DNA from 4 places in the Mesorhizobium sp. M0998 genome. Region 2 is predicted to be linked to each of the others. Evidence: predicted binding sites of a transcription regulator. Region 2 holds the regulator's gene; each other region holds the start of a gene.
The links. Region 2 encodes PhoB, which activates phosphate uptake and scavenging genes when phosphate is short. Its sites were predicted from a motif close to TGTCATNNANCTGTCAT; they were not measured.
Positions count from the first base shown of each region.

Region 1 (7,520 bases), on a different contig from region 2:
CGCTTCCATTTCCTGGTCGATGCCGGCATTCCCGCCGACATGACGGAGGTCCGCTACATCGTCTTCGGCTGGGGCGGCCGCGCCTTCTATCTCGAGACGCCGACCTGGTCGGAACTGAAGGCAGTGCCGGTGATGAAGGCGCTGACCGTCGATGCCTCGGTGATGCACGTCGACATTTCAGGCGAAATCGCCGAGCCGCATCCCGACGTCGCCGGCTTCGACATCGGCGAGGAGCGGTTTACGGCGCTGCTCGATTACATTGCGGGAAGCTTCCGGCAGGGACCGAACGGGGCCATGCCGATCGAGAATGCGGCGTATTCCCGTTTCGATCGTTTCTTCGAAGGCAATGGCCGTTTCAACGCGCTGGTCGGCTGCAACACCTGGGCGGCGGCGGCACTGCGCATCGCCGGGCTGCGCACCGGCTGGTGGAACCCGCTGCCGGCATCGCTCGGCCTGTCGATGCGGCTTTACAATTGACAAGGCGCCGATGACTTAGGACCGCCGAACGTCCTACGCCCGCCAGCCGTAGAGCCAGTCGAGATCGGCGGCGAGCTTTTCGGGTGAGCGCATCGCCAGGAACAGGTTGCGGGCCATCGCCACCGGCCCGGCCGCATGCCAGGCGACGCGATTGACGGCGCCGCGACGGGCGACCTGGGCGACGCGCGGCCGCCGCGCCTGTTCCCAGGCGACAAGCGCGCTGCTGAGATCGGCGGGCGAGGTGGCAACGAAACCGGCAAGGGTTACCGCGTCTTCGATCGCCATCGCCGCGCCCTGTGCGGCAAACGGCGTCATCGCGTGCGCCGCATCGCCGGTCAGCGCGATGCCTTCCGGCGTCGTCCACCGCCGCTGCTCGACTATGTGGATCGGCCATGCCGTCCACGGCGCGGCCTCGTTCGCCAGGCGGACCAGCGCCGGCGCGGCGCTACGCATGGCGCTGGCGAGGATGGCGGGGTCGGCATGCCCTGACCAGCCCTCGGCGATGCGCTTGCCCTTGGTGAAGGCCGCGAGGTTGAAGACAGTGCCACGGCTGACCGGATAGGCGACCATATGGAAGCCTGGATGGAGGAATGCGGTAACGCAATCGGGCGCACCGATCGCCCTGAAGGCTTGTCCGGCAAGGCTGTCCGCGGCCACCGTGGCGCGCCAGGCAAGCTCGCCCGAGAATCGGCTTCTGCCGAATTCGGCCGCCTTGCGGGCCAGTTTTTCTCGCACCGACGACCAGACGCCATCGGCTCCGACCAGCAACGATGCTTCGGTTTCGATGGTCGTGCCGGCAATCTCGACTGTTGCGGTGATGCCATTCGGTCCGGTTGCGACGCCGCCGACGCGGGCACCGGTGACAAGCTCGACCTCGGGCCGCTCGGCTATCCGCTGCATCAGCGCTGACTGCAGATCCGCGCGGTGGGCAACGAGATAGGGCGCTCCCCAGCGCGTTTCGGCCGCCTGGCCAAGCGGTACGCGCGCCAGCTTGCGCAGCGTGGCGGCATCCTTGAGCACGACCGCCTCCGGGCGCACCGACGTCGGCAGCAGCCGATCGAGTACGCCGAGCTGCCGTAGGATGCGCGTCGCGTTGGGCGAAAGCTGGATACCGGCGCCGGCAGCCTCGAGGTGCTGCGCCTGTTCGAACAGTTTTACCCGATAGCCGCGCTCGGCGAAGGCCAGTGCCGCGGTCAGCCCGGCGACGCCCGCCCCGGCGATGACCACCTGCCGGGACTGCGTTTCCTGCATCAGGCTTGTCGCGGAAGAATCAGGCGGCCTGGTCGATATAGAGGCAGCCCGGCGGCTGCGTTTCCAATGCCTTCAGTTTCGGCGAATAGCGATAGAGCGTCGAGCAATAGGGGCAGACCTTTTCATTGTCGTCGCCCATGTCGAGAAATACATGCGGATGGTCGAAAGGCGGATTGGCGCCGGTGCACATGAATTCCTTGACGCCGATGTCGATTGCCGGGTAGCCCGCATCGTTCTGGAAATGGGGAATGGAACCGCCTGCCATCGTCGTCTCCTGATCTCGTCGATTGCATCTGGATCATAACCCGTCTCTTTGCAAGATCGATGAAATGAAACTGTCGCAAAAGCCTGTCAGAGGATAAGTTAAGCCGGTTAAGGCTGTGCTCGTCGAACGGTGTGGGAAGAGCGGAAACCATGAACGAACTGAAGCCGGTGCAGAACGAATTCATCACCGTCGAGGCGGCGAGCCGCGAAGGCGGCAATCCCGACCGCTTCGTCAACCGCGAGTTTTCCTGGCTGCAATTCAACCGGCGCGTGCTCGAAGAGTCGCTGAACGCCAACCATCCGCTGCTCGAGCGTGTTCGCTTCCTGTCGATATCGGCCGCCAACCTCGACGAGTTCTTCATGGTCCGCGTCGCCGGTCTTGCCGGCCAGGTGCGCGAAGGCATCGTGCTGAAGAGCCCGGATGGGCGCACTCCCGAGCAGCAGCTCGAACAATTGCTGCGCGAGGTCGAGCGCCTGCAGGAGGACCAGCAGAACAGCCTTTCGGCGCTGATGCTGCTGCTCGACAAACAAGGCATCGAAAGCATCACCCGCGATGCGCTGACCAAGGACGAGAAGACCTGGCTCGAGGACCATTTCCAGGAGCAGGTATTTCCGGTCCTGACGCCGCTGTCGATCGACCCGGCGCATCCGTTTCCGTTCATTCCCAATCTCGGTTTCTCGATGGCGCTGCAATTGCGCCATCGCAAGAACGGCGAGGAAATGAGCGCGCTTCTGCGCCTGCCGGTGGCGCTGAGGCGCTTCATCCGTTTGCCGGATCGCAAGCATCATGTCCGCTTCATTCCACTCGAAGAGGCGGTCAGTCTCTATATCGGCAAGCTGTTCCCCGGCTATGAGGTCAAGGGCTCCGGCACATTCCGCATCATCCGCGACAGCGATATCGAGGTCGAGGAAGAATCAGAGGATCTGGTGCGGCTGTTCGAGACGGCGCTGAAGCGGCGACGCCGCGGCTCGGTCATCCGGATCGAGTTCGACCGGCTGATGCCGCCCGAATTGCGCGACTTCGTCGCCGGCGAGCTTGGCGTTTCGGCAAGCCGGATCAGCGTGCTCACCGGTCCGCTGGCGCTCAGCCAGATCTCGGAGATCGTCGCCGTCGCCCGCGACGATCTGAAGTTCACGCCCTACAATCCGCGCTTCCCCGAGCGCATCCGCGAGCATGGCGGCGATTGTTTTGCCGCGATCCGCGAGAAGGACATCATCGTCCACCACCCCTACGAATCCTTCGACGTCGTGGTGCAGTTCCTGCGCCAGGCAATGGCCGATCCGGAAGTGGTGGCGATCAAGCAGACGCTCTATCGCACCTCCAACGACAGCCCGATCGTACGCGCTTTGGTCGACGCCGCCGAGGCCGGCAAGTCGGTGACCGCGCTAGTCGAGCTCAAGGCGCGTTTCGACGAGGAAGCCAACATCCGCTGGGCGCGCGACCTCGAGCGCGCCGGCGTTCAGGTCGTCTTCGGCTTTCTCGAACTGAAGACCCACGCAAAGATGTCGCTGGTGGTGCGCCGCGAGGATGGCAGGCTGCGCAATTACGTGCATCTGGGCACCGGCAACTACCACCCGGTCACGGCACGCATCTACACCGACCTGTCCTTCTTCACCACCGATCCGACGATCGCGCGCGATGTCGCCCAGCTGTTCAACTTCATCACCGGCTATGCCGAGCCGGCCGAGCAGATGCGGCTGGCCATCTCGCCGTTTACGCTGCGCGACCGCATCCTCCAGCACATTTCGGATGAGATCAGCCACGCGCTGGAGGGCAGGCCGGCCCGCATCTGGATGAAGATGAACGCCTTGGTCGACCCGATCGTCATCGATGCGCTCTACGATGCCAGCCGCGCCGGCGTCGAGATCGATCTCGTCGTGCGCGGCATCTGCTGCCTGAGACCGCAGGTGCCCGGCCTATCGGAGAACATTAGGGTGAAGTCGATCGTCGGCCGTTTCCTCGAGCACAGCCGCATCTATTGCTTCGGCAACGGCCACGGCCTGCCCTCGGACGGGGCGATCGTCTATATCTCCTCGGCCGATCTGATGCCGCGCAATCTCGACCGCCGCGTCGAGACCATGGTGCCGATCACCAATCCAACTGTGCATGAGCAGGTGCTCGGCCAGATCATGCTCGGCAACATCATGGACAACCAGCAAAGTTTCGACGTACTGGCTGACGGAACCTCCCGGCGCGTTGTGCTGGAGGAGGGCGAGGAACCGTTCAACGCGCAGGAATATTTCATGACCAATCCGAGCCTGTCCGGACGGGGCGATGCGTTGAAGTCGCATGCGCCCAAGCGCATCGCGCAGTTCAAGCGCCGGAAGAAACAGAACGCAGCGACGGGCTGATGATTTCAGCGTCCCAGGGCCGGCTTCAGGACCGCCGACCGCTGTCCATCATCGATATCGGATCGAACTCGATCCGTCTTGTCATCTATGAGGGGCTGGCGCGTTCGCCGACCTTGCTGTTCAACGAAAAGATGCTGGCCGGCCTCGGCCGCGGCATCGTTTCGACCGGAAAGCTCGATCCCGAGGCGGTGACGCGCTCGATGGAAGAGTTCCGCCGCTTCCGCGCGCTCTCCGACCAGGCCGGCGCCGAGCGCATATATGTGCTGGCGACCGCCGCCGCTCGCGAGGCCGTCAACGGCCCCGACTTCATCCACCGCGCCGAGGATGTGCTCAAGACCGAGATCCAGGTGCTGAGCGGCCGCGAGGAAGCCCATTATTCGGCGCTCGGCGTCATTTCCGGTTTCCATCCGGCCAACGGCATTGCCGGCGACCTTGGCGGCGGCAGCCTCGAGCTGATCGATATTGACGGTGAGACGATCGGTGACGGCATCACGCTGCCGTTGGGCGGCTTGCGCCTGCAGGACATGGCGAAGAACTCGCTGACCCAGGCGGCAAGGATCACGCGCGAGCAACTGGCGCGGGCGAAATTGCTGAAGGGCGGGCAGGGCAGGGCGTTCTACACGGTCGGCGGCACCTGGCGAAACCTCGCCCGGCTGCACATGGAAATGACCAACTACCCGCTCGGCGTCATGCACCATTACGAGATCGGCATCGAAAGCGCCGCGAACTTCCTCCGGCAGGTCGCCAAAGCCGAGATCGACAAGATCAAAGGCATCGAGGGCATCTCCAAGAACCGCCGCTCGCTGCTGCCCTATGGCGCCATCGTGCTGCAGGAGATCATGGCGGCGATGCAGCCGTCGAAGATCATCGTCTCGGCGCTGGGCGTGCGCGAGGGCTTTCTCTACTCGCTGCTCGACGAGGCCGAGCAGAAGGCCGATCCGCTGATCTCGGCGGCGGAAGAGCTTGCCCGCCTGCGCTCGCGCTCGGTCGACCACGCGCATGAGCTTGTCGAGTGGACCGGCAAGGCCTTCTCTGCCTTCGGCATCGACGAAACCAGGGACGAGGCGCGCTACCGCCACGCCGCCTGCCTGCTCGCCGATATCGGCTGGCGTGCCCATCCCGAATATCGCGGCAAGCAATCGCTCAACATCATCGCCCACGCCTCGTTCATCGGCGTCGACCATCCCGGCCGCGCCTTCCTGGCGCTTGTCAGCCTGTTTCGCCACGAGGGCGTGTTCAATGAAGCCGCGCCGGAAATCCGCGGACTGGCGACGCCGCGCTATCTCGAGCGCGCCCGCGTCTTGGCGGCGTTGCTGCGCGTCGTCTATTTGCTGAGCGCGGCAATGCCCGGCGTCATGCCGCGGCTGAAATGGGAAAACCGCGGCAATGGCGTGCTGGCGCTGGTGCTGCCGGCAGCACTGGCCGATCTTTACGGCGAGCGGCCCGCCGGCCGGCTGGCACAACTGGCAAGGGTCACCAATCGCCGGCTGGTGCTGGCGGTCGAGGGCGGGCCTAGCATGTCGGTGAAGTAGTGTCTCAGCCAGGCAATCGCTTCAGGTCTGCGCCGCCCCTCATCTGCCTGCCGGCATCTTCTCCCCGTATAGTGACGGGGAGAAGGGCACCTTCGCAAAGGATTTCGCTCACCTCCAGCGTTGCAGTAACGGTGCCGAGATCTCGGCCAGCTTCCTTCTCCCCGTCACTATACGGGGAGAAGTGCCCGGCAGGGCGATGAGGGGCAGCGCCGACTTCGACAATTGGACGGTCGAGAAAGCTGGATCTAGACTGAAGCAATTCCTCTGGATCCCACCGCAGCCATCCGGCCGTCGGCCGACCATGCACCCGCGCCAGCCATCGCCAGCGCCAGAAAACCGCCTGATATCGCGATGTCCTTCATCAGCATCTGCGAATGCATGAAGGTCAGCGTCGGATCGCCGCCGCCCTGGCCATAGTGGCCGATGAACGCTGTCGCGACGCAAAAGGCGGCGAGCAGCAGCGCCACGATCGGCGTCTTGAAGCCGACGAGGATGAGCAGCCCGGCGATCAGTTCGAACAGCCCGGTGCCCCAGGCAGCCAGCGTCGGCAGCGGCAGGCCAAGGCCGGCGAAATAGCCGGTCGTGCCGGCAATGTCGGTCAGCGCGTGGAAGCCGGACGGCACGAACAGTGCGGCGAACAGCAGTCGGGAAAGCAAAAGCAGCGCATTGCGGGGCATGGTAACCTCCGTTGTCGGCCGGGTGGCCAAGAGCCCGATCCTAGCAGAATTCCGGTCAGCGGACCGACAGGCACAAACGACAACGAAAAAGGGGCGCGGAAAATTCCGCGCCCCTTTTGTTCAGGAAATGCTGGACTGCTTCAGCCGCGCTTGGCGTCGATCGAATACGCGCCTGGGCCCGAGGAGGCGAGCACGAGGAAGCCGCCGGCAATGCCGAGGTTCTTCATGAAATTGATCATCTGCATCTGATCGGCCCAGCCGGTGTGGGCGACCAGGGCGGTGGCGACGGTGAAAATCGCCATTACCCAGCCGACGATCCGGGTCTGGAAGCCGACGAGGATGGCCAGGCCGCCAAGCAGTTCGATAAGGCCGACGACAATGGCGGTCACCATCGGCAGCGGCAGGCCAAGGCTGCCGAAATAGCCGGCGGTGCCGGCAATCGCCGTCAGCTTGCCGAAACCGGAAAGCAGGAAGATGACAGAAAGCAGGATGCGGCCGAGCAGGATCGTGCCCGAGGCGCCGGCGGCGGTACCGGAACCGGCAAACGACGTGTTGGTGGACGTGTTGGTGGACATGCGTAACTCTCCAGAAGGGTTTGGCCAAACGGCTTGGGATACCCGTCTAGTTAGCGCAGGCCGACTGTTCACCAAAGATGCCAGATTGGTTACGGATTGTTCACCAAGGTAACGTTTTCGCGATCAACATGGGTGTTGAGATCCAGGCATATCAACGCTCTAGCCTGGATGCGTCATGTCCTCCGGCCGCACCAGCCGCTCATAATCGGCTTCGCTGACCAACCCGGTGGCCAGCGCTTCCTCGCGCAGCGTTGTGCCGTTCTTGTGCGCCGCCTTGGCGATCTTGGCGGCGTTGTCGTAGCCGATCGTCGGCGCAAGCGCCGTCACCAGCATCAGCGAACGGTCGAGCGCTGCCTTGATGTTGTCTTCGCGGGCCTCGATGCCGACGACGC
Region 1 covers NZ_JAMYND010000006.1:23,234-30,753, reverse strand. The annotation lists gene NKH59_RS07640 (TIGR02117 family protein) at 1-477, shown strand, start outside; gene NKH59_RS07635 (FAD-dependent monooxygenase) at 511-1,728, opposite strand; gene NKH59_RS07630 (zinc-finger domain-containing protein) at 1,748-1,993, opposite strand; gene NKH59_RS07625 (RNA degradosome polyphosphate kinase) at 2,143-4,344, shown strand; gene ppx (exopolyphosphatase) at 4,344-5,876, shown strand; gene NKH59_RS07615 (DoxX family protein) at 6,122-6,553, opposite strand; gene NKH59_RS07610 (DoxX family protein) at 6,694-7,128, opposite strand; gene fumC (class II fumarate hydratase) at 7,288-7,520, opposite strand, start outside.
Region 1: NKH59_RS07625 (RNA degradosome polyphosphate kinase) is a predicted target of PhoB. The motif match lies at 2,054-2,070, and genes of this name have one in related genera.

Region 2 (7,520 bases):
CGTTTGCGATAGACGGTATCGAGCCACACCGCGAGCACCAGCACGGCGCCGACAACGATGCTCTGCAGCGGTGAATCGATGCCGAGCAGCACCATGCCGGACTGCAGCGACTGCATCAAAAGCGCGCCGAGCATGGCGCCGAGCACTGTGCCGGAGCCGCCGGCGAGCGACGTGCCGCCGATCACCGCCGCCGCGATGACCAGGAGCTCGTCCAGCGTGCCCAGCGCATTGGTCGACGAGTTCTGCCTGGCTGACGAGATCGCCGCGGCGATCGTCGCCAGCACGCCCATGATCATGAACACCTTCATGGTCACCCAGCGCGTGTTGATACCGGCAAGGTTGGCTGCTTCCGGATTGCCGCCGATGGCGAAGACATAGCGGCCGAAACGGGTACGCTTGGCGATGAAGGTCATGATCAGCCCTACGGCAACAGCCATCAGCACGGGTATGGCGATGCCATGGGCGATGAACAGCCCGCCTTCGGGAACGGTTATATTGTTGGCCGCCGCATATCTGTTCACGATGCCGACCGGCCAAGGATAGGAATTGGCAAGCCATATGGCGCCCATGATGACAAGGCAAGTGACGGCCCCGAGGAACGTCTCGGCCCAGATCGGGCGTAACGGGAAGCGGAACCGCTTGCGCTGCACCCGCCCGTTGAGCAGCATGAACACAACCGCCAGGCACGCGACAATTCCGACGATCCAGCTCCATCGCGCGCCGATCGAACCCGTCGGTCCGCCGCCCATCAGCTGGAAAGTGGCATCCAGCGGCGCAATCGTCTGCCCACTGACGACCCACCATGCGGCACCCCGCCAGACCAGAAGGCCGCCCAGCGTCACGATGAAGGCCGGCACCTCGAGATAAGCGATGATGTATCCCTGGAACGCTCCGATCAGAAGGCCAAGCGCCAGGCCGATGGCCAGTGCCAGGATCCAGATCCAGGGATTGCCTAATTGCAGACCGATCATTCGCACCAGGAAATGCACCTGCGCAAAGCCCATGACCACGCCGATCAGGCCTTCGGCGGAACCGACTGACAGGTCGATATTGCGCATGACGATAACCAGCACCATTCCGGCGGCCATTATGGCCACGGCGGAAGTCTGCACCGACAGGTTCCAGAGATTGCGTGGCGTCAGGAAGGTCCGGCTGTCGAAGTCGAACGGATTGACGCCGAGCCGTACGCTGGAAATGACATGCAGGCCGACCCAGATGACCAGCAGCGCGCCGACCATGCCGAGCATGCGCGTGTCGAGTTCGGTTGCCTTGAGAAATCGGGCAACGATGCCGAGCTCGGATTCCCGTGCCCGGTCTGCCGTGCTGTCGACCGGCGTGTTGGACGTCGTGTCGGTCATGATGTTTCTCCCGCCGGGTTGCCGTCTGCCGCGGATGCCGGAAGCAGCCTAGAAGTTATCCGCCGGAAGCGGAAAAACAACTCTTGTTGAAAAACGCCGCGGCGAGCGGCCGCGGCGTTCGGACTTCTCGGAAACGTCGGCTCAGTTGCAGACTGCAACAGTGCCAGCCGTCACGCCGGCGCAGACCTCTTCTTTCTTGATCCAGCCGGCGTCGATGACGACGTTGAGGTTGTCCTTGGTGATGGCGACCGGGGTCAGGAACAGCGACTTGACGGTATTGCCGCCGGGCGTGGTGAAATCCTTCACGCCGGCAATGTCGGTCATCTGCTTGCCGTCGGCCAGCTGCGAGGCGATCTCGGCGGCATTCTTGCCGAGCTCGCGCGCATCCTTCCACACCGACACGGTCTGTGTGCCGAGCGCGATGCGGTTCAGCGCGGCGTGGTCGCCGTCCTGGCCCGAAACCGGAACCGATCCGGCCAGCCCTTGCGCTGTCAGCGCGGCGACGACGCCGCCGGCAGTGCCGTCATTGGCCGCGACCACGGCATCGACCTTGTTGTCGTTGGCGGTCAGGAACTGTTCCATGTTCTTCTGAGCGTTGGCCGGCAGCCAGCCGTCGGTATAGGCCTCGCCGACATTCTTGATCTTGCCGCTGTCTATTGCCGCCTTCAGCACCTCCATCGAACCGGCAAACAGGAAATCGGCATTCGGATCGGAACCCGAACCCTTGATGAAGACATAGTTGCCTTCCGGCTTCACCTTGAAGACTTCCCGGGCCTGCATGCGGCCGACTTCCTTGTTGTCGAAGGTCAGGTAAAAGACGTCCTTGTTCTCGATCAGCCGGTCGTAGCCGACAACCGGAATACCTTCGTCCAGCGCCTTTTGCACGGCCGGCCCGATGGCCGAGGCGTCCTGCGCCAGGATGATCAGTGCGTTGGCGCCCTGCGAGATCAGGCTCTCGACGTCGGTGAGCTGCTTGCCGGGGTTGGACTGTGCGTCGGCGGAAATATACTTGTCGCCTGCGGCCTCGATGGCCGCCTTCATTGCGGCCTCGTCGGTCTTCCAGCGCTCTTCCTGGAAGTTCGACCAGGAAACGCCGATGACCTTGTCTTTAGCCTGCGCCACCGACGCCAGCGCCAGCGTCATGGCGACACCCGCCAGAATGGCGGTCGTGAATTTCTTCATCATATCCTCCCTGCGCCGCGTACGGCGTGACCAATTGGCTCAAAGACCAGCTTAGAAGCTCTAATTTTTTCGAGCCTCGAAAAAATACTGGTCCGATCTCCGGCTGCTGTCAACATCGATTCTGATGAATTTTGATGACTCTGCGAGTTTTTTCGAGCGTCGGAATAAACGATGACAGCGCCACCTGCATCTGACACTATTTGCCTCATCCGACACTATTTGTCGGACATTACCGACGGCTTCCGGTTCATGAGCGGCCGCGGCAACCGGGAGGAAAGCAAAACAATGTCGGTCGGAATCCGCCATGACGATTTGCGCCGGCGCAACCGGGCGATGGTGATCTCGGCGGTGCGCCGGGCCGGCCAGCCATCGCGTACTGAGATCGCAGCTACCACCGGCCTCAGTCATTCGACCATATCGGCGATTTCTTCCGACCTGATACGGGAAGGCATCCTCGCCGAGAGCAAGCCAAGTGAGCCCGTTTCGTTGAAACGCGGTCGTCCGCAAGTCGGCCTCGCCCTCAACCCGGAAGCGGCGGCGGTGCTGACCGTGGTGTTGTCGCTGAATTTCCTTTCGGCCGCCATTATCGACTATACGGGACAGGTGGTCGCCGAGGAACAGCGCCGGCTGGACACGCTGACTATGCCGCGCGACGAGCTGATCCGTGAATGCATGGCCATCGTCCGGCGCCGGCTGCAGGATCCAGACCTTGACGTCCGCAGTGTCGCCCGCATCGCCCTGGCGATTCAGGGCATTACCGACTCCCCTGCACGCGCCATGCTGTGGTCGCCGATCACGCCGCAGACCGACATCGCCTTTGCCGACATGCTGGAGGACGAATTCGGCATCCCGGCAACGGTGGAGAACGACTGCAACATGATGGCGGTGGCTTTGCGCTGGCGCAATCCGGATCGCTATCGCGACGACTTCATCGCCATCCTGCTTTCGCATGGCATCGGCATGGGGCTGGTGCTGAAGGGCGAACTGTTCACCGGGACGCATTCCTCGGGCGGCGAATTTGGCCACATGATCCATCGTCCGGGCGGCGCGCGCTGCCGTTGCGGGCGGCGCGGCTGCATCGAGGCGTATGCCGGCAACTACGCCATCTGGCGCAACGCCAGGCAGATGAGCGAAGACAGCGAACCGGTCGCCGACGTCAGCGACGCCGACATGCGAGCACTGGCGGCCCGGGCGCGCGAGAAAGATGGGCCGGAACGCGAGGCCTACCGCAAGGCCGGCGAAGCGCTGGGTTTCGGTCTCGGCTCGCTGTTCGCGCTGATCGATCCGGCACCGGTCGCGATGGTCGGCGCCAGTGCCGCCGCCTTCGATCTGATCGAGCCGGCCTTGCGGAAGGCAATCGCCCAGACCGCCGGCGGCCAGCATTCAGGCTCGATCTCCTTCGATACAGAGCCGAACGAATTGCCGCTGATCCGCGAAGGCTGCGCGATGCGGGCGTTAAGCTTCGTCGACCAGGAGATTTTCGCGCCGGGCGCGCAAATGAGGCCCAGCGTCAGAAAGAACGTAGCCTGACCAGGCGGGTCAATCTTCCCTGATCGCATAGCCGGCGCCGCGGATGGTGCGGATGACATCCGGCATCCGGCCGTTGTTGACGGCTTTGCGCAGCCGCCCGACATGCACGTCGACGGTGCGTTCGTCGATGTAGATTGTCTCGCCCCAGACATTATCGAGTAACTGGCTGCGCGAGAAGACACGGCCCGGATGCCGCATCATGAACTCGAGCAGCCGGAATTCGGTCGGCCCGAGCCTGATTTCGCTCTTCTTGCGATAGACCCTGTGCGATTCGCGATCGAGCACGATGTCGCCGACCTTCAGCACGCTGGACAGCACTTCCGGCTTGGCGCGCCGCAGCAGCGCCTTGACCCTGGCCATGAATTCCGGTGTCGAAAACGGCTTGACCAGATAGTCGTCGGCGCCGGTCGAAAGACCGCGCACCCGGTCGCTCTCCTCGCCGCGCGCGGTCAGCATGATGATCGGCAGCCGCTCGGTTTCGGGGCGCACCCGCAACCGACGACAGAGCTCGATGCCGGAAACCGCTGGTATCATCCAGTCGAGCACCAAAAGGTCGGGCACATTCTCCTGCAAACGGATCTCGGCTTCGTCGCCGCGTGTCACCACCTCGACCTGGTAGCCTTCGGATTCGAGATTGTAGCGGAGCAGCACACCCAACGGCTCCTCGTCCTCCACCACCATTATGCGTGGTGCGATCATCGGCTGGGCACCCCCATCATGTCACCGGTGCGGACATTGTCGTTTCGTCCTGCTTCGGACGATTGACCGGCAATTGCTCGCCGGTCAGCACATAATACGCATTTTCGGCGATGTTGGTGACATGGTCGCCGATCCGCTCCAGATTCTTGGCGCAGAACAGCAGGTGCGTGCAAGCGGTGATGTTGCGCGGATCTTCCATCATGTAGGTCAACAGCTCGCGGAACACGGACGTGTATTTAACGTCGATGCGCTCGTCGGCGGCACGAAGCTTGGCCAACGCGGCCGCATCGCCTGCAGCATATTCCTCGATGACACCCTGCACCTGGATGAGAACCAGCTGCGCCATCGCGTCGATGGAATGCGACAGGTCCCGCGGCGTGACGCTGAGGCCGACCGCACTCACGCGCTTGGCGATATTCTTGGCAAGGTCGCCGATGCGTTCGAGGTCGCCCGCCATGCGGATCGCTCCGACCACATGGCGAAGATCGTGGGCCATCGGCTGGCGTTTGGCGATCAGGGTGATGGCGCGGTCGTCCAGTTCGCGTTGACGCGCATCCATGATGGCGTCGTCGGAAACGACGCGTTGCGCCAGCACGTTGTCGGAATTCAACAGCGCCTTGGTCGCCCCGCCGACCATCGAACCGGCGAGGTCGGCCATGTCGCGGATCAGCTTGCTGATCTGCTCGAGATCCTCGTCGAAAGAAGCGACTGTGTGTTCGCCCATGGTCCTGTCCTCATATGCATGATCGGAACGGCTCAGCCGAAGCGGCCCGTGATGTAGTCCTGCGTGCGCTTCTCGCGGGGCGACGTGAAGATCTTCTCGGTCCGGTCGAACTCGACCAGTTCACCCAGATACATGAAGGCCGTCTGGCGCGACACGCGCGCCGCCTGCTGCATGTTGTGGGTGACGATGACGATCGTGTAGTCGGCTTGCAATTCGTCGATCAGTTCCTCGATCTTGGCCGTCGACAGCGGGTCGAGCGCCGAAGCCGGTTCGTCGAGCAGAATGACTTCCGGCTTCACCGCCACGGTGCGGGCGATACAGAGCCGCTGCTGCTGGCCGCCGGACAGGCTCAAGCCGCTGGCGTTGAGCTTGTCCTTGACCTCGCTCCACAGCGCGGCGCGCTTCAACGCCTGTTCGACGCGGCCGTCCACCTCGGACTTGCCGAGGTTCTCGTAGAGCCTGACGCCGAAGGCGATGTTCTCGTAGATCGACATCGGGAACGGCGTCGGCTTCTGGAACACCATGCCGATCTTGGTCCTGAGGAGGTTGAGATCCTGCGACCGGTCGAGAATGTTCTTGCCGTCGAGCAGCACCTGGCCCTCGGCCGTCTGTTTTGGGTAGAGCTCATAGATGCGGTTGAACACACGCAGCAGCGTCGATTTCCCGCAGCCCGAAGGGCCGATGAAGGCCGTGACGCTGCGCTCGGGCAGCGACAGGCTGATGTCCTTCAGCGCCTTGCTCTGGCCGTAGTAGAAGTTGAGATTCTTGACCTCGATCTTCGTCTTCTCGGTGACCGTTTCGGTCATCGTCATGTCTGGGGACAACATCTGTGTCATCTGTCCTCTCTGCGTCCGGTAAGGCTGCGGGCGAGGATGCTCAAGCCCAGAACCGTCAGGGTGATTATGAGTGCGCCGGTCCACGCCAGTTGCTGCCATTCCTCGTAAGGGCTGAGAGCGAACTGGAAGATGGTCACCGGCAGGCTGGCCATCGGCGCGTTGATATTGCTGCTCCAGAACTGGTTGTTGAGCGCGGTGAAGAGCAGCGGCGCCGTCTCGCCGGAAATGCGTGCTATCGCCAGCAATATGCCGGTGACGATGCCGGACAATGCGGCGCGGTAGGCGACCGAACGGATCACCACCCAGCGCGGCGCGCCGATCGCGGCACCGGCTTCACGCAACGCGTTCGGCACCAGGTTGAGCATGTCTTCAGTGGTGCGCACGACCACCGGAATGACCAGGATGGCAAGCGCCACGGCGCCGGCAATGGCCGAGAAATGTCCCATTGGCCGCACCATCAGCTCATAGACAAACAAGCCGATGATGATCGACGGCGCCGACAACAGGATGTCGTTGATGAAGCGGACGACGGTGGTGATGCGCGAAAAGCGTCCATACTCGGCCATGTAGGTTCCCGCCAGCACGCCGATCGGCGTGCCGACGACAACGGCGATGATCGTCATCAGCAGGCTGCCCGTGATGGCATTGAGCAAGCCGCCGGCCTCGCCCGGTGGTGGCGTCATCTCGGTGAAGACCGCGAGCGAAAGCCCGGCTGTGCCCTTATAGACCAACGCGCCGAGAATGAGCGCCAGCCCGGCAAGCCCGATGCCGGCGGCGACGACGCAAAGCGCCATCATCACCGAATTCCTGGCTTTGCGGCGGCTGTGGAGCGATGAGGATGTCGACATCGGTCAGGCTCCCGTACGGGCGTCGATCCGCATCAGCATATAGCGGGCGGCGGCGAGGATCAGGAAGGTGATGACGAAGAGGATCAGGCCGAGCGAAACCAGCGAGGAGGTGTAGAGGTCGCCGTCGGCCTCGGTGAATTCATTGGCGATGGTCGCCGAGATCGTCGTGCCCGGCGCGAACAGGGAGGCACTGATGCGATGTGCGTTGCCGATGACGAAAGTCACCGCCATGGTTTCGCCGAGTGCCCGGCCGAGGCCAAGCATGACGCCGCCCATGATACCGATGCGGGTATAGGGAATGACCACGCGCCGGGTCACTTCCCAGGTCGTGCAACCGATGCCG
Region 2 covers NZ_JAMYND010000010.1:31,011-38,530, reverse strand. The annotation lists gene NKH59_RS11815 (sugar ABC transporter permease) at 1-1,358, opposite strand, end outside; gene xylF (D-xylose ABC transporter substrate-binding protein) at 1,500-2,540, opposite strand; gene NKH59_RS11805 (ROK family protein) at 2,826-4,070, shown strand; gene phoB (phosphate regulon transcriptional regulator PhoB) at 4,080-4,769, opposite strand; gene phoU (phosphate signaling complex protein PhoU) at 4,786-5,493, opposite strand; gene pstB (phosphate ABC transporter ATP-binding protein PstB) at 5,526-6,329, opposite strand; gene pstA (phosphate ABC transporter permease PstA) at 6,326-7,177, opposite strand; gene pstC (phosphate ABC transporter permease subunit PstC) at 7,181-7,520, opposite strand, start outside.

Region 3 (7,520 bases), on a different contig from region 2:
GCATTGAGGTTGGCGGTCGCCTGCTCGTCCGTTTGTCCGCCTGACAGGAAGGCGATGCCTCCGATCGCGACCGGCACCGTCTCGCGGAACAGTTTTATGGTCTTTTCGGCGACTTCCTCGGGGCTGCTGACCTTGCCCGATTTCTTGCCGGCAAGGACCATGTTCGGTTTCAGGATGGTGCCTTCGAGCACGACGCGGGCCGCATAGAGCTCGGTGTACAACTTTGTCAGTGTCGCCTTGCTGATCTCGTAGCAGGTGTCGATGTCGTGGGCGCCGTCCATCAGCACCTCCGGCTCGACGATCGGCACGATGCCGGCCTCCTGGCAAAGCGCGGCGTAACGGGCGAGCGCATGGGCGTTCGAGCCGATCGACGTGGCGGAAGGCACGCCCTTGGCAACATCGATGTCGATCACCGCGCGCCATTTGGCAAAGCGGGCGCCGAGCTTGTAATAGTCGGCAAGGCGTTCGCGCAGGCCGTCGAGGCCCTCGGTGATGGTGTCGCCGGGAAAGCCGGCCAGCGGCTTGGCGCCGGCGTCGACCTTGATGCCGGGGATAGCGCCTGATGCCTTGATGATGTCGACCAGCGGTGTGCCGTCGGCGGCCTTCTGGTGAATGGTCTCGTCGTAGAGGATGACGCCGGAAATGTACTTGGTCATTGCATCGCTGGCGCGGAACATCATCTCGCGATAGTCGCGGCGACTGTCGGCGGTCGACTCGACACCGATGACGTCGAAGCGCTTCTTGATGGTGCCGGAGCTCTCGTCGGCAGCCAGCAGGCCTTTGCCATTGGCCACCATCGCGGCAGCAATGTCCTCGAGACGTTCGCTCATCGTGCTTCTCCTGAAAGAATTGATCCGTGCCCAGCAGACCACCAGAGCAACGCAGGTTCAAGTCGAACAATTTCACCGGGTAGGCGCGAATCGATTGAAAGTCGCGGGCGCCCTCTTTCGCGCTGTTATTGCTGCCGCGCTCAGCGCTTCAAGATGTCGACGCCGGGCAAGGGCTTGCCTTCCATCCACTCCAGGAAAGCGCCGCCAGCCGTCGAGACATAGGTGAAGTCGTCGGCAACGCCGGCATGGTTGAGCGCCGCCACCGTATCGCCGCCGCCGGCGACCGAGATCAGTCTGCCGGCCCTCGTGCGCGCTGCCGCGTGCCTGGCCGTCGCCACCGTTGCGTGGTCGAATGGCTCGATCTCGAAGGCGCCGAGCGGCCCGTTCCAGACCAGCGTCGCGGCGCGGTCGATCCATTCGGCAATGGTTTTCACGGTCTTTGCGCCGACGTCGAGGATCATGCCGTCGGCCGGCACGTCTGCTATGGCGACGGTCTCGCTGGCGGCGCCGGCCTTGAACTCCCTGGCGACAACGCCGTCGGCGGGCAGGATGATGGCGCAGCCGGCCTCGGCCGCCTCGATCATGATCTGCTTGGCGGTGGTCGCGAGATCACGCTCGCACAAGGATTTCCCGACATCGGTGCCGCGTGCCGCGAGAAACGTGTTGGCCATGCCGCCGCCGATGACCAGCGCGTCGACCTTCTTCACCAGGTTCATCAACAGGTCGATCTTGGTCGAGACCTTGGCGCCGCCGACGATGGCGACAACCGGACGGACGGGATTTCCAAGACCCTTTTCCAACGCGTCGAGCTCGGCCTGCATGGTGCGGCCGGCGAAGGAAGGCTGCACATGCGCCAACCCTTCCGTCGACGAGTGGGCGCGGTGCGCAGCAGAGAAGGCGTCGTTGACGAAAATGTCGCCGTTGGCGGCGAGCTTTTCGGTGAAGGCCGGATCGTTCTGCTCCTCGCCCTTATGGAAGCGGGTGTTCTCGAGCAGCAATACGTCGCCGTTATTCATGGCAGCAACGGCATTTGCCGCCTTGTCACCGATGCAGTCGGAGGCAAAGCCAACCGGACGGCCGAGCACGTCCGCCGTCGCCTTGGCGATCGGCTCGAGCGAGAATTCCGCCGCCGGTCCATCCTTCGGCCGGCCGAAATGGGCAAGCAGGATGACCTTGGCGCCCTTGCCGGAGAGCTCGGCAATGGTCGGCGCAATGCGCTCGATGCGGGTGGCGTCGGTGACCTTGCCCTCGGCGACGGGAACGTTGAGGTCGACACGCACCAGCACACGCTTGCCGCTGATATTGCCGATGTCGTCCAGTGTCTTGAAGCCGGCCATGCTGATCCCTTTCGCGAAAAATCGCGGGGACCTTACCCCGCATCGACGACGATGCAAGACCTGCCTAACGGTTCACCGAAAATATGATTCACGTATCGAGGACGAAGTGCCCACGGGGAGCGAGATGGGCAGCAATGGCGCAAAACGCTCCGACATATGGCTTTACCGGTTGCGTACCACGATGCAGGCGCCGCCGACGCTTTGCAGCTTGTCGCAGATCGTGTCGGCCTTGGCTCTGCTATCGGCGCCGATCCGCACGGCATAGATGCCGCGCCTGCCGATCGGTGTGCGGACCCGGCTGACCACCGGATCGTGGCCGGCAAGCAGTGCCGGGAACCGGCTTTTCACTCTCAGCCACTGGTTGAGCGCCGCGGCGCGGCGGAAATTGCCGGCCACCTGCACGCCCCAGGGCTTGATGTTGATCGACGACATCGGCACGGTTCTGGACATGATCACCGGCAGCTCGCGGCAAGCGGCAGCGAAACTCGCCTTTTTGTCGAGCGGCCGGATGACGCCGGCATACGCGGCATCGGTGAACTTGTCGGCCGGCTCGCCCATGACGTCCAGGACGTAGCTTTCGGTCTCCAACGGGAGGAATCCGCCGGAATTCAGCCAGCGCGTCACCCGGCTCTCGCCGGCATTGTAGGCTGCGGCGGCGAGGCCGAGATTGCCGAAACCGGATTTCATTTCGGCAAGGTATTTTGCCGAGGCCGGGATTGCCTGTTCGATGTCGAAGGAATTGGCGAGCCCGCGCATCTTGGCGGTGCCCGGCATGAATTGGGCGATACCCTCCGCGCCGACCGGGCTGACCGCATTGGGATCGAAACGGCTTTCCTTCCAGATCAGCCGGGCAAAGAAATCCCGGGGCAGCCCGTTCTGGTCGGCATGCGTCTCGATCAGGTTGCAAACCTGGTCGATCAGCTTCTTTTTGGCGGGCCGTGGTGGATCGGCCTGAACGGCTGTCGCCCAGATCAGCCCGCAAATGACAACCAGCGCCGCGCCCAGCAAACGCCGCATCGAACTACTCCGCCGCGGCTTTGTCGTGCTGCCCGAATCGCCGTTCGATATAGTCGGCGACCATCTTCTCGAAATCCGCGGCAATCGATGGGCCGCGCAGGGTCGCCGCCTTCTTGCCGTCGACGAATACCGGGGCGGTCGGTGTCTCGCCGGTGCCGGGCAGCGAAATGCCGATATCGGCATGTTTGGATTCGCCCGGACCGTTGACGATGCAACCCATCACCGCGACTTTGAGGTTCTCGACGCCGGGATATTGTTCACGCCACACCGGCATGTTCTTGCGCAGGTCGGCCTGGATGTTCTGGGCAAGCTCCTGGAACACGGTCGAGGTTGTGCGGCCGCAGCCCGGGCAGGCGGCGACGATTGGCACGAACTGCCGGAAGCCCATGGTCTGCAACAGCTCCTGCGATACCTGCACCTCGCGCGTGCGGTCGCCGTTCGGCTCCGGCGTCAGCGAGATGCGGATTGTGTCGCCGATGCCTTGCTGGAGCAGGATGCCCATGGCCGCGGACGAGGCGACGATGCCTTTCGAGCCCATGCCGGCCTCCGTCAGGCCGAGGTGCAGCGCATGGTCGGATCGGGTGGCAAGCTCGGTGTAGACGGCGATCAGATCCTGCACGCCGCTGACCTTGGCCGACAGGATGATTTTCTCGCGCGCAAGGCCGATCTCTTCGGCCATTCCGGCCGACAGGATCGCCGATTGCACGATTGCCTCGCGCGTCACTTCCTGCGCCGTCAGCGGAAAGCCCTGGGCCTGGTTGTCGTCCATCAGCCGGGTCAGCAGCTCCTGGTCAAGCGAACCCCAATTGACGCCGATGCGCACCGGTTTGTCGTATTTGATCGCCATCTCGACGATCGCCGCGAACTGCCGGTCTTTCTTGTCCTTGAAGCCGACATTGCCGGGATTGATACGGTATTTGGCCAGTGCCTCGGCACAGGCCGGGTGGTCGGCCAGGAGCTTGTGGCCGATATAGTGGAAATCGCCGACCAGCGGCACGTCGATGCCGAGCCGTTCCAGCCGCTCGCGGATGGCCGGTACGGCCGCAGCGCTTTCGTCGCGATCGACGGTTATGCGCACGATCTCGGAGCCGGCACGATGCAGCGCCGCCACTTGCGCGACCGTCTGGTCGACATCGGCCGTATCGGTGTTGGTCATTGACTGGACGACGACCGGCGCGCCGCCGCCGACCATCACGCCGCCGACATCGACACCGACCGACCTGCGGCGTGGGAAGGGTGAGGAAAAATATCCGGTCATGCCGGCTGCCTTTAATCTTGAAGGTCCGGGCATGAGGTGGAGGAGCAAAGATGGCTTGTCAATGGCGACTGCCGCGCAGGCCCAGCAAATCGGAAACAACAAGATGGCAGCTTACCGCAAATCCATGGGCGTTTCCGGCAGCATAGAGACATGCCACCGGAAAGATCGCGCGCCGGGTGGCGCTTCTAGTCCTGGAAGGGTTTCAGTGCGTCGTCGGTTTCGCCTTCAGTTTTTCAATCTCGTCCTTGAGCGCCAGCTTGCGCCGCTTGAGATTCACGATTTCGAGGTCGTCTACCGACGGATGGGTCATCGCATCGTCGATTTCCCGTTCGATGTCGCCGTGTTTCCGCTGCAGCTCATCAAGATGGGATGCAAGAGACATGATTGGTTCTCCCTTTCATGGTTTCCTCGGATTGCAGCCGTCATGGCACGTCCACCGCAGGCTCGCTTCTATGACGGCATAATGACAGTGTGCCACCATCGCGCACCGATGTCGAATGCTGCGTGGTAGCATTCCACGCCAATATGAAATGTGATATGGGCTGCGCGCCGGTGCAAGAAGCCCCGGTCCCGCCCAATCAGGCCCATAGTTTGGGCGCCGCAGACGTGCAGACGGTAAAAATGTCCGATCAGGAACAGGCAGATATCCGCCTCGAATATTCCCGGCTGAAGCAGGAACACGCCGATTTCGACGCTGCCATCAATGCGATGATCGCCATGAATTGCGACCCGCTGCAGATCCAGCGCATGAAGAAAAAGAAGCTTTTCCTGAAGGACAGGCTGATGGCGCTGGAAGACAAGATCATTCCAGACATTATTGCTTGAACGAACGCCATTGTTTGAACGAACGCCGGCGGGGCCTGCTGGAAAAGCGGTTATGCCGCGATCGAAAGCCGTGCGGCGCGCTCGCGCAACAACGCTATCAGGTTGTCGGTCTTTTCGGTCGAGGTATCGATCGGAACCACCAGGCACATCGTCGCCTCGACCCTGCCCGGCGCTGAAAAGACCGGCGCGGCCAGGCATTTCGTGTAGGCATCGACAAGGCCGGAGGTGACGCAGTAGCCGGCCGACTTGGCGACGGCGATGTCGTCTATGAAATCGTCGAGTTGCAATCTGCGGCCGTCCGGCAGCACGAGATCGTCCTCGGAGACCATATCCTCAATCGCTGCCCTGTCGAAGCCGGCGAGGAGCAGTCGCCCGGAAGCTGTCCAGGGGAGCGGTATTTGCAGACCGGTCGCCGAGCTGATCCGGAATGGCCTCGTCCCCGGGCTTGAATGGACGATGGTGTAGCGGCCGCTTTGCAGCATGCACAACTCCGAGGTCTCGCCGGTCTCGCGTGACAGATGGTCGACTTCCTGGCGCCCTCGCCTGAGCAGGTCGTTGCCCCGCACATAGTCCATTCCGTAGAGATAGAGCTTCTTTCCGAAATAGACCCGATTGCCGTCTCCGGCCATTTCCAGCAGGCCTGCGTCGACCAGCGAGCGCACAAGCGTATAAGTCGTCGAACGCGGCGCGTTTACCCCCTTGGCAAGATCGCCGATGCCGATCGCGCGCTGGGTCGCGTGAAGAAACTCCAAAATCTGGAGGACCCGGTTGAGGCCCTTCTCCCGAGAACCCGAGTTCTTGTCTTCGTCCAGACCGGCGTCAGGTCGAGCGGCCAAGGCATTACCTTCTTGCATTATCGATCCCTGATGTTAATCTGTCTTGTACAGAGTACAGGCGTCTCTTGTAAGGGACAATGATGTCAGTTGCAACTGATGCCTGTACTGCTGGTCCAAAGGGGAACTCAACACGAAAGGAGGTCGCCGTGAACGACACATCCAAAAGGCGTGAATTTCTGAAACTGGGAATGGCCGGGCTTGCAACGGCCGGAGTGATGAGCGCCGCTACCGCGGTCGATGTTCAGAAAGCGGCGGCCCAGGCAGCGCCGGACAGCCTGCTGCGCACCGTCCTCGAGCGCGGCAAGGTGATCGTCGGCACCGGCAGTACCAATGCGCCCTGGCATTTCGAGAACGACGCCGGCGAACTGGTAGGCATGGACATCACCATGGGTCGCATTCTCGCCAAGGGGCTTTTCGACGATCCGACCAAAGTGGAATTCGTCATGCAGGATCCGGCTCAGCGCATTCCGAACGTGACCACCAACAAGGTCGACATCACCATCCAGTTCATGACCATGACCGCCCAGCGATCGCAGCTGATCCACTTCTCCCGACCCTACTACGTCGAAGGCATCGCCTTGCTGACCCTTCCGAACGCCGAAAACAAGACCTTCGACAAGCTGCTTGCCGGCGGTTCGGCGACGCGGATTTCCATCCTGCAAAATGTCGATGCCGAGGCTAACGTGCATATCGTCCTGCCGGAGTCGCAGGTGATGCAGATAGACACGCAGGCCAACGTGCTGCAGGCCTTGGAATCGAAGCGCGTCGACGCCGCCGCGGTCGATCTGTCAACGGTGCGCTGGCTCGCCTCGCGCAATCCGGATAAGTACTTCGATGCCGGCAAGAGCTGGTTCTCGATGCTTTATGGTGCCGCGCTGCGGCAGGGCGACCTCGACTGGCTGACCTTCGTCAACCAGACCTTCACCATCGCCATGTTCGGCCATGAAACGGCACTCTACGACGCTGCGTTCAAGGATTATTTCGGACAGGAGCCGCCGGCGCGCCATCCCGGTTTCCCGGTCATTTGATGCAAGCAGGCGGAAGGACAACGTCCTTCCGCCTTCTCTCATCACAGCCGTCCATGACGAGGACGCATGGGTTATACTCTCAACTTCAACCTTATCTGGCGGCATTTCGACAAGCTCTGGGGCGGACTGCTGCTAAGCCTCGAACTGGCCGTCATCTCGATCGCGATCGGCATCGTCATCGGGCTCGTTCTGGCGGTCTGGTACGTGTCGGCCGGACGTGCGGTGCGGACCATCATCGCGGGGTATGTCGAGTTCATCCGCAACGTGCCGCTGATCCTGCTCGTCTATCTGGTCTTCTACGGCTTGCCGACGGTGGTCGACATTGCCTACAGCGCGCAAACCTCATTCATTGCCACGCTGTCGCTCTACAGCGGCGCCTACCTGGTCGA
Region 3 covers NZ_JAMYND010000014.1:147,419-154,938, reverse strand. The annotation lists gene NKH59_RS16065 (class I fructose-bisphosphate aldolase) at 1-830, opposite strand, end outside; gene NKH59_RS16060 (phosphoglycerate kinase) at 971-2,167, opposite strand; gene NKH59_RS16055 (lytic transglycosylase domain-containing protein) at 2,330-3,184, opposite strand; gene ispG (flavodoxin-dependent (E)-4-hydroxy-3-methylbut-2-enyl-diphosphate synthase) at 3,189-4,442, opposite strand; gene NKH59_RS16045 (YdcH family protein) at 4,645-4,824, opposite strand; gene NKH59_RS16040 (YdcH family protein) at 5,064-5,267, shown strand; gene NKH59_RS16035 (IclR family transcriptional regulator) at 5,318-6,103, opposite strand; gene NKH59_RS16030 (transporter substrate-binding protein) at 6,250-7,131, shown strand; gene NKH59_RS16025 (amino acid ABC transporter permease) at 7,198-7,520, shown strand, end outside.
Region 3: NKH59_RS16045 (YdcH family protein) is a predicted target of PhoB. The motif match lies at 4,895-4,911, and genes of this name have one in related genera.

Region 4 (7,520 bases), on a different contig from region 2:
ATTGGTCAGCAGCGGAGGCTCGTGGTAAAAGCCGCCCGATCCGGAGTTTTTGCGATGAACAAATTCACCCCTGCAAAGCCTGCCGGCGCGCGCAGCGTCGACGAGATCACCGGCAGCCGGCGTCTGCGGCGCATGCGCAAGGCCGATTGGTCGCGCCGCCTTGTCCAGGAGAACCGGCTCTCGGTCGACGATCTGATTTGGCCGATCTTCGTCGTCGACGGCAGACAAGTGCGGGAACCGATCGCCGCCATGCCCGGCGTGTTCCGCCTGTCGCTCGACCTCGCCGTCAAGGAGGCTGAGCGCGCGGCCAAGCTTGGCATTCCGGCGATCGCCACTTTCCCCAATGTGGAGCTCGGCCTGCGCGATCAGACCGGTTCGCACATCCTCGATCCGGAAAACATCATCAACCGCGCCACCCGCGCCATCAAGCGGGCGGTGCCGGAGATCGGCATCATCACCGACGCGGCGCTTGACCCGTTCACCTCGCATGGCCATGACGGCATCTTGCGCGAGGGCATTATCGTCAATGATGAAACGGTGGAGCAAGTGACGGCGGCGGCCGTCATCCAGGCGGCGGCGGGGGCCGACATCATTGCCCCCTCGGACATGATGGACGGCCGGATCGGTGCCATCCGCGATGCGCTCGACGCCAATGGATTTCAGGATGTGGCGATCATGTCCTATGCGACCAAGTTCGCATCCGCTTTTTACGGCCCCTACCGTGAGGCGGTCGGCACCGCCGGCCTGCTCAAGGGCGACAAGAAGACCTATTATATCGATCACGCCAATTCCGACGAAGCGGTGCGCGAGGCCGAGCAGGATCTGGCCGAGGGCGCCGACATGCTGATGGTCAAGCCCGGCCTGCCCTATCTCGACATCATCCGCCGGCTGAAAGTCGAGTTGCAGATGCCGACCTTTGCCTATCAGGTCTCGGGCGAATATTCGATGATCAAGGCCGCCGCCGCCAATGGCTGGATCGACGGCGAAAAGGCGATGCTGGAATCGCTGCTCGCCTTCAAGCGCGCCGGCTGCGACGGCATCCTGACCTACTTCGCGCCGGAAGTGGCGGCGATGCTCAAGGGGTGATGCGCCTTTGTAGCGTCTACATCGAATAGTGTTCGTCCGTCCAAAGCGCGACATGGAACGCCGCAGGACATCGCTTCAAGTTTACGCTGCCCCTCGTTGCCCTGCCGGGCATTTCTCCCCGTAAAGTGGCAGGGAGAAAGACGCGTTCGTAAAAGATTTCACCAATCTCCAGCGTTGCAAAAAACATCGACGTTGCGGCCAGCCCCTTCTCCCCGTCACTATACAGGGAGAAGCTGCCGGCAGGCGGATGACGGGCGGCGCCGACATTGAGATTGGTTATTCCAACATGATTTGGAAGCGATTGCCCCGCCGGCAAAATACCGCTTGCAAAATGCAATCAGTTAAGCTACCCCGATAACTGCTTGCATGTCACAATTGGTTATCGAGGAGGCTCCCATGTCCAAGCTTCGCGTCAGCGCTTTCACCTTGTCGATCGACGGCTTCGGCGCCGGTCCCGACCAAGACCTGAAGAACCCGCTGGGTGTTGGCGGGGAAGCCCTGCACGAATGGATGTTCGGCACCCGCACCTTCCGCAAGATGGTCCTCGGCAAGGATGGCGGGACCACGGACACTGACGAGGCGTTCGCAGCACGCAGCTTCGAAAATGTCGGCGCATGGATCCTCGGCCGCAACATGTTTGGGCCGATCCGCGGCGAATGGCCGGATGACAGCTGGAAAGGCTGGTGGGGTGACAACCCACCCTACCACGTGCCGGTCTTCGTGCTCACGCACCATGCGCGTGATCCCATTGTCATGGAGGGCGGCACGACTTTCTATTTCGTGACCGACGGCATCCACTCAGCGCTGCAAAAGGCGAAAGCAGTGGCTGACGGCAAGGATGTACGGCTGGGCGGTGGCGTTTCTACGATCCGGCAATATCTCAAGGAAAAGCTCATCGACGAAATGCATCTGGCGATCTCACGGGTCCTGCTAGGCGCCGGCGAGAGCCTTTTTGCCGGCATCGACATGCCCAAGCTCGGCTATCGCTGCAGCGAGCAGGTCGCGACGCCGAAGGCCACGCATGTCATCATCGAGCGCACCTAGCTTGTTGCAGGGCGCCGCCATGGAGGCGCCGCCCTCCTCGCCGCTTTAGTCAGTACTTCTCCGGCACATACAGTTCGCGCGGCAGTACCTGGCGCTCGTATTCGGGATTGAAGACGCGCTCCGGCCGTGTGATCTCTTCGTGCGGCACCTCCTCATAGGGCATCTGCTTGAGCAGATGGTCGATGCAGTTCAGCCGTGCCCGCTTCTTGTCGTTGCCCTCGACGATGAACCACGGGGCTTCCGGAATATTGGTGCGGGCGAACGTTTCTTCCTTGGCCTTGGTGTACTGCTCCCAGCGCACGCGCGACTGGAGATCCATCGGCGACAGTTTCCATTGCTTCATCGGGTCATGGATGCGCATCAAAAAGCGCATCTGCTGCTCCTCGTCGGTGATCGAAAACCAGTATTTGACAAGCGTAATGCCTGAGCGGACCAGCATGCGTTCGAAATCCGGAACGTCGCGGAAGAACTCCTCGACCTGATCCGGCTGGGCAAAGCCCATTACCCGCTCGACGCCGGAGCGGTTGTACCAGGAGCGGTCGAACAGCACGATCTCGCCGCCGGCCGGCAGATGCGGAACGTAGCGCTGGAAATACCATTGCGACTTCTCGCGCTCGGTCGGCGCCGGAAGTGCTGCGACGCGGCAGATGCGCGGATTAAGCCTCTGGGTGATGCGCTTGATAACACCACCCTTGCCCGCCGAGTCGCGGCCCTCGAAAACCACGACGAGCTTCTTCTTGTGATAGGCGACCCAGGACTGCAGCTTGATCAACTCGGATTGCAGCGTGATGAGATCGCGAAAATACTGCAGGCGGTCGATCGATGGCGGATGTGCATTCTTGTAGATCTTGGCGATCTCCATCGACAGCGCCGGCTCCGAGATTTCCAGCTCATAGTCTTCATCCAGCGTGTCGGCGAGTTCCGCTTCCAGCCAGTCCCTGGCCGGGGAATTCTGTTTTATCTCGGTCATTTACGCTGCTCCGCTTACAGGCCTTGCCGGCCGCTGTCAGGCGCTCTGCCGCCCGGCCCGGCGGCCGGAAATCGAAGCGCTGGACCGATGTTAGTATAGGCCGGCAATGACGGTTTTATTGCAGCCACTACTGCGCTGGCTGTGCGTTTCAATCCGCAAGATGTGATCGAGCTTACCCTGCGGAACGGGCGACAAGCGGAACGAATTATCCTACAAATAGCCGGTTCATTGAGGGCTGTCGTCTGCAACGCCCTTTCCCGATAAATTGTGAGGACACGACATGGAATACCGCACTCTCGGCCGTTCCGGGCTGCAGGTTTCGACGCTGACCATGGGCACCATGACGTTCGGCGGCGGCGGCGCGTTTTCGGCGGTCGGCAAGACGAGGCGCGCCGGATGATCGACCTTTGCATCGATGCCGGCGTCAATGTCATCGACACCGCCAATGTCTATTCGAACGGCGTGTCGGAAGAGATCATCGGCGAGGCGCTTGGCGGCAAGCGCAAGGGCGACGTGCTGATCGCCTCCAAGGCGCGCATGCGGATCGGCAAAGGCCCCAATGATGAAGGCCTGTCGCGCTACCATCTGATCCGCGAATGCGAGAGGAGCCTGAAGCGGCTCAGGACGGATGTCATCGACATCTATTTCCTGCACGAGTGGGATGGCCTGACACCGCTTGAGGAAACCATCGCCGCGCTCGACACGCTGGTCGCGCAGGGCAAGGTCCGTTATGTCGGCTGCTCCAATTATTCCGGCTGGCAAGTGATGAAGGGGCTGGGGATCAGCGACCGTCATCACCAGCCACGCTTCGTCACCCAGCAGATCCATTACACGTTGGAAGCGCGCGAGGCCGAGTATGAATTGTTACCGATCTCGGTCGACCAGGGGCTCGGCGTGCTGGTCTGGAGCCCGCTTGCCGGCGGGTTGCTGTCCGGCAAATACCACCGTGACCAGCCGACCGCCCGCCAGCTCAGCGGCTGGTCGGAACCGCCGATCCGCGACGAGGACCGGCTGTGGCGGATCGTCGACACGCTGATCGATATCGGCAATAATCACGGCGTGTCGGCGGCGCAGGTGGCGCTTGCCTGGCTGCTCGGCCGGCCCGCTGTCAGTTCGCTGGTGATCGGCGGACGAACCGAAGCCCATTTCAAAGACAATATCGCCGCTGCAAGCCTTGTGCTTGCCGATGAGGAGCGCACACGGCTCGATGTGGTCAGCAGGCCGCCCGTGCTCTATCCCTACTGGCACCAGCAATTCACGGCAAAGGACCGGTTCGGGCCGGCCGATCTCGTTCTCGACCGCGACGGCGCCTGAAAAGCCGGGCTCTCCGGACTGCGCCGAGATATGGAGCCCGATCGTGCCTTGCGGTGTTGTGTTTGCGGTCCAATGCTCCTAGGCAAAGGCCAAGCACAACGAAAGGAAACGATATGGCACGAGCACCGAACTACGGTCAGGAACGCAAGGAACGCGACCGGCAGAAGGCTGCCAAGAAGGCGGAAAAGCAGGCTGCCAAGGTCGCAGCCAAGGAGCGATCGAAGCCCGAGGGCGAGAGCGAGTCCCAAACCAAAACCGAAACGGCAGAGTGATGATATCCGGGCTGCCAGGCGGGCCGGGCCTCGGTCAAATCCCGCTATGCCTCAGGCAGGCGCCTTGTCGCTGACGAAGACGTTCACTTCACGAGCGGCGGCAATGAAGGCCCGTCTTGCGTTCATGGCCGGCTTGTCGCCGGCCAGCGCATCATGACAGGCTTGCAACGCTTCGCGGTGCTTGGGGCTGCGCTTGCCGGGCCAATTGTTGAGGAGGTAGTCGGAAGCCTCGCGGGCCGTACGCAAGAGCTGATTGCTTCCCGCCGCGCCCTTGACGGTCACGGGTGTGTCAAATCGGTTGTTTTCCATCGCCGCTCTTACGCCATCGGCATTTGCGAAGCGAGACCGAAAGTAGCATTCTTCGCTCATCTGCTCTTTTCGTGATCAATGGCAGCCGATCCTCACTCAAGCGACGACGGCAAATCCACGGGCGCGCAGGCCGCGCCGGTCGTTGCGCAGCGAGGTCACCAGCCGGTCGCGGCTGCCGATGATATGGGCCGAAAGCAGGCGGGCGGCGGTATCGGCATCGCCGGCCCGCACCGCCGACAGAATGGCATGGTGTTCGGCCCAGGCGCGGCCGAGCGCTGCCTCGTCGCGAACCTCGAGCCAGCGGGCGCGCGACAGGCGCGTCATCGCATCGCGAACCGCTCTGAACAGGAACTCGTTGCCTGACAGGCGTGCCAGCTCGATATGAAAATCCCTGCCGACGCGATGCCATTCCTCGCGCGGCGTCTTGTCGTCGCAAGAATCGAGCATCGCCTCGATGATTTCGACGGCACTTCTGTCCTGCAAGGTGCAAGTCAGCCTGACTGCCGTGACCTCGACCGCCTCGCGATAGACGGCGATCTGCTCCAGCTCGGCAAGATTGATTGGCGAGACCGTCCAGCCGCGGCCGTCGCGGCAGATCAGGCCTTCGGTCTCGAGCCGCAGCAACGCAGCCCTGACCGGCGTGCGCGAGGCGCCGAAGCGGCTTTCGACCCAGCGCTCCGTCAGCCGCTCGCCGGGACCAATCTCGAGCCCGAGGATCATCTCGCGAAGCTGCTTTTCGACGTTCTGCATCTGCGACATTGGCGTTCCGTTCAGGTCATTCGTTCCGGCAATCGGGTCACTGGCCGGCGTTGGCCGATCACGCCGGCCTTTGTCGATCATGTTTGAGAGGCCCGCATTGACAGCGACGGGGCTTGCGTTCATGACAGATACCAGGTTGGTATCCCAGATTGGTATCCACAGCAAGTTTCATGCAAGCTGACCGGACAGGACAGACATGCCGCAAGACGCCAACCGCGCCACGCACAACGTCCACTGGCGCCGCAATCTCGCCGTGTGTTTTGCCGGCTCGTTCAGCACGCTTGTAGCGATGACGCTGCTGTTGCCCTTCCTGCCGCTTTACGTCGGGCAGCTGGGCGCAGAGGGCCATGCGGCGATCGTGCAGTGGTCGGGCGTCGCCTACGGCGCCACCTTCCTTGCCGCCGCGCTGGTCGCGCCCCTGTGGGGGCGGCTAGGCGACCGTTACGGCCGCAAACTGATGCTGGTGCGCGCCAGTTTCGGCATGGCGCTGTGCATGTCGCTGACCGGCATGGTGCAGACTGTCTGGCAATTGGTGCTCTTGCGCCTGCTGATCGGCTTTGCCGGCGGCTATTCTTCGGGCTCGACCATCCTGGTTGCCATGCAGACGCCGAAGGATCGCTCCGGCTGGGCGCTGGGCGTTCTGTCGGCCGGTATCACCGCCGGTGCCCTGGTCGGTCCGCTGCTCGGCGGTGCGCTGCCGCCGCTGATTGGCATACGCGCCACATTCCTGCTCGCCGGCGGCGTCATTTTCCTGGCTTTTCTGGCAACCACCTTGCTGATCAAGGAGGCGCCTCGCCCGGTTGCCGCCAAGGCCGCGTCAGAAGAAAAAGTGAAGGACAGCTGGTCGCAGATTCCCGACAAGCGCCCCGTCGTCGCCATGCTGGCGACCGGCATGCTGTTGAGTTTCGCCACCATGTCGATCGAGCCGATCATCACCGTCTATGTCCAGCAGCTCATCGAAGATCAGTGCCAGGTCACGCTGGTCTCCGGCATCGTCATGTCAGCGGCAGCGCTCGGCGCCATCCTGTCGGCGTCGCGGCTCGGCAATCTCGCCGACCGTATCGGCCACTGGAACGTCATCGTTGCCGCACTCGCCGTCTCGGCGCTGCTGCTGATCCCGCAGGCCTTCGTTACCCAGGGCTGGCAACTCGTCGGCCTGCGTTTCCTGATGGGCCTAGCGCTTGGCGGTCTTTTGCCCTGCATCACCAGCGTCATCCGCCACAATGTGCCCGACGGGGTCGGCGGCAATGTGCTGGGCTTGTCGATCTCGGCGCAATATGTCGGGCAGGTCGCCGGACCGTTGCTCGGCGGCTTTGCCGGCGGCCATTTCGGTATGCGCTCGGTGTTTCTCGGCACATCCATTCTGATGGCGGGCGGAGCGGCCTATAACTGGCTGGTCCAGTCGCGCCGCGAGCGCGACATGCTGGCGGAAGCCGGCAAATCCTGACACGGTTCGCAGCACTATCTCAGGCGGTCGCCACGAATCACGGAGGCGTGGACATGAGCACGGATGAACACGCGGCAGGCGGCCGCATTCTGGTTTTTGCCGGCGGCCTATGCGGCGCGGCTGGCGTGGCGCTTTCGGCGGCGGCGGCGCATCTCGGCGGCGCTTTGGTCGGTACGGCCGCATCCTTCCTGCTCTTGCATGCGCCGGTCTTCCTTGCCGTCGGGCTGCTCGGTGGCAATAGCATCCTGCGAACCGGAAGCCTCATCCTTCTCGTCGGGCTTCTGCTGTTCTCGGGAGATCTTTTGGCCCGCGACTTCCT
Region 4 covers NZ_JAMYND010000004.1:69,088-76,607, reverse strand. The annotation lists gene hemB (porphobilinogen synthase) at 55-1,086, shown strand; gene NKH59_RS05135 (hypothetical protein) at 1,103-1,423, opposite strand; gene NKH59_RS05130 (dihydrofolate reductase family protein) at 1,483-2,130, shown strand; gene ppk2 (polyphosphate kinase 2) at 2,180-3,100, opposite strand; partial or broken gene NKH59_RS05120 (aldo/keto reductase) at 3,381-4,414, shown strand; gene NKH59_RS05115 (hypothetical protein) at 4,528-4,686, shown strand; gene NKH59_RS05110 (DUF982 domain-containing protein) at 4,738-4,995, opposite strand; gene NKH59_RS05105 (GntR family transcriptional regulator) at 5,092-5,754, opposite strand; gene NKH59_RS05100 (multidrug efflux MFS transporter) at 5,951-7,201, shown strand; gene NKH59_RS05095 (DUF423 domain-containing protein) at 7,255-7,520, shown strand, end outside.
Region 4: ppk2 (polyphosphate kinase 2) is a predicted target of PhoB. The motif match lies at 3,207-3,223, and genes of this name have one in related genera.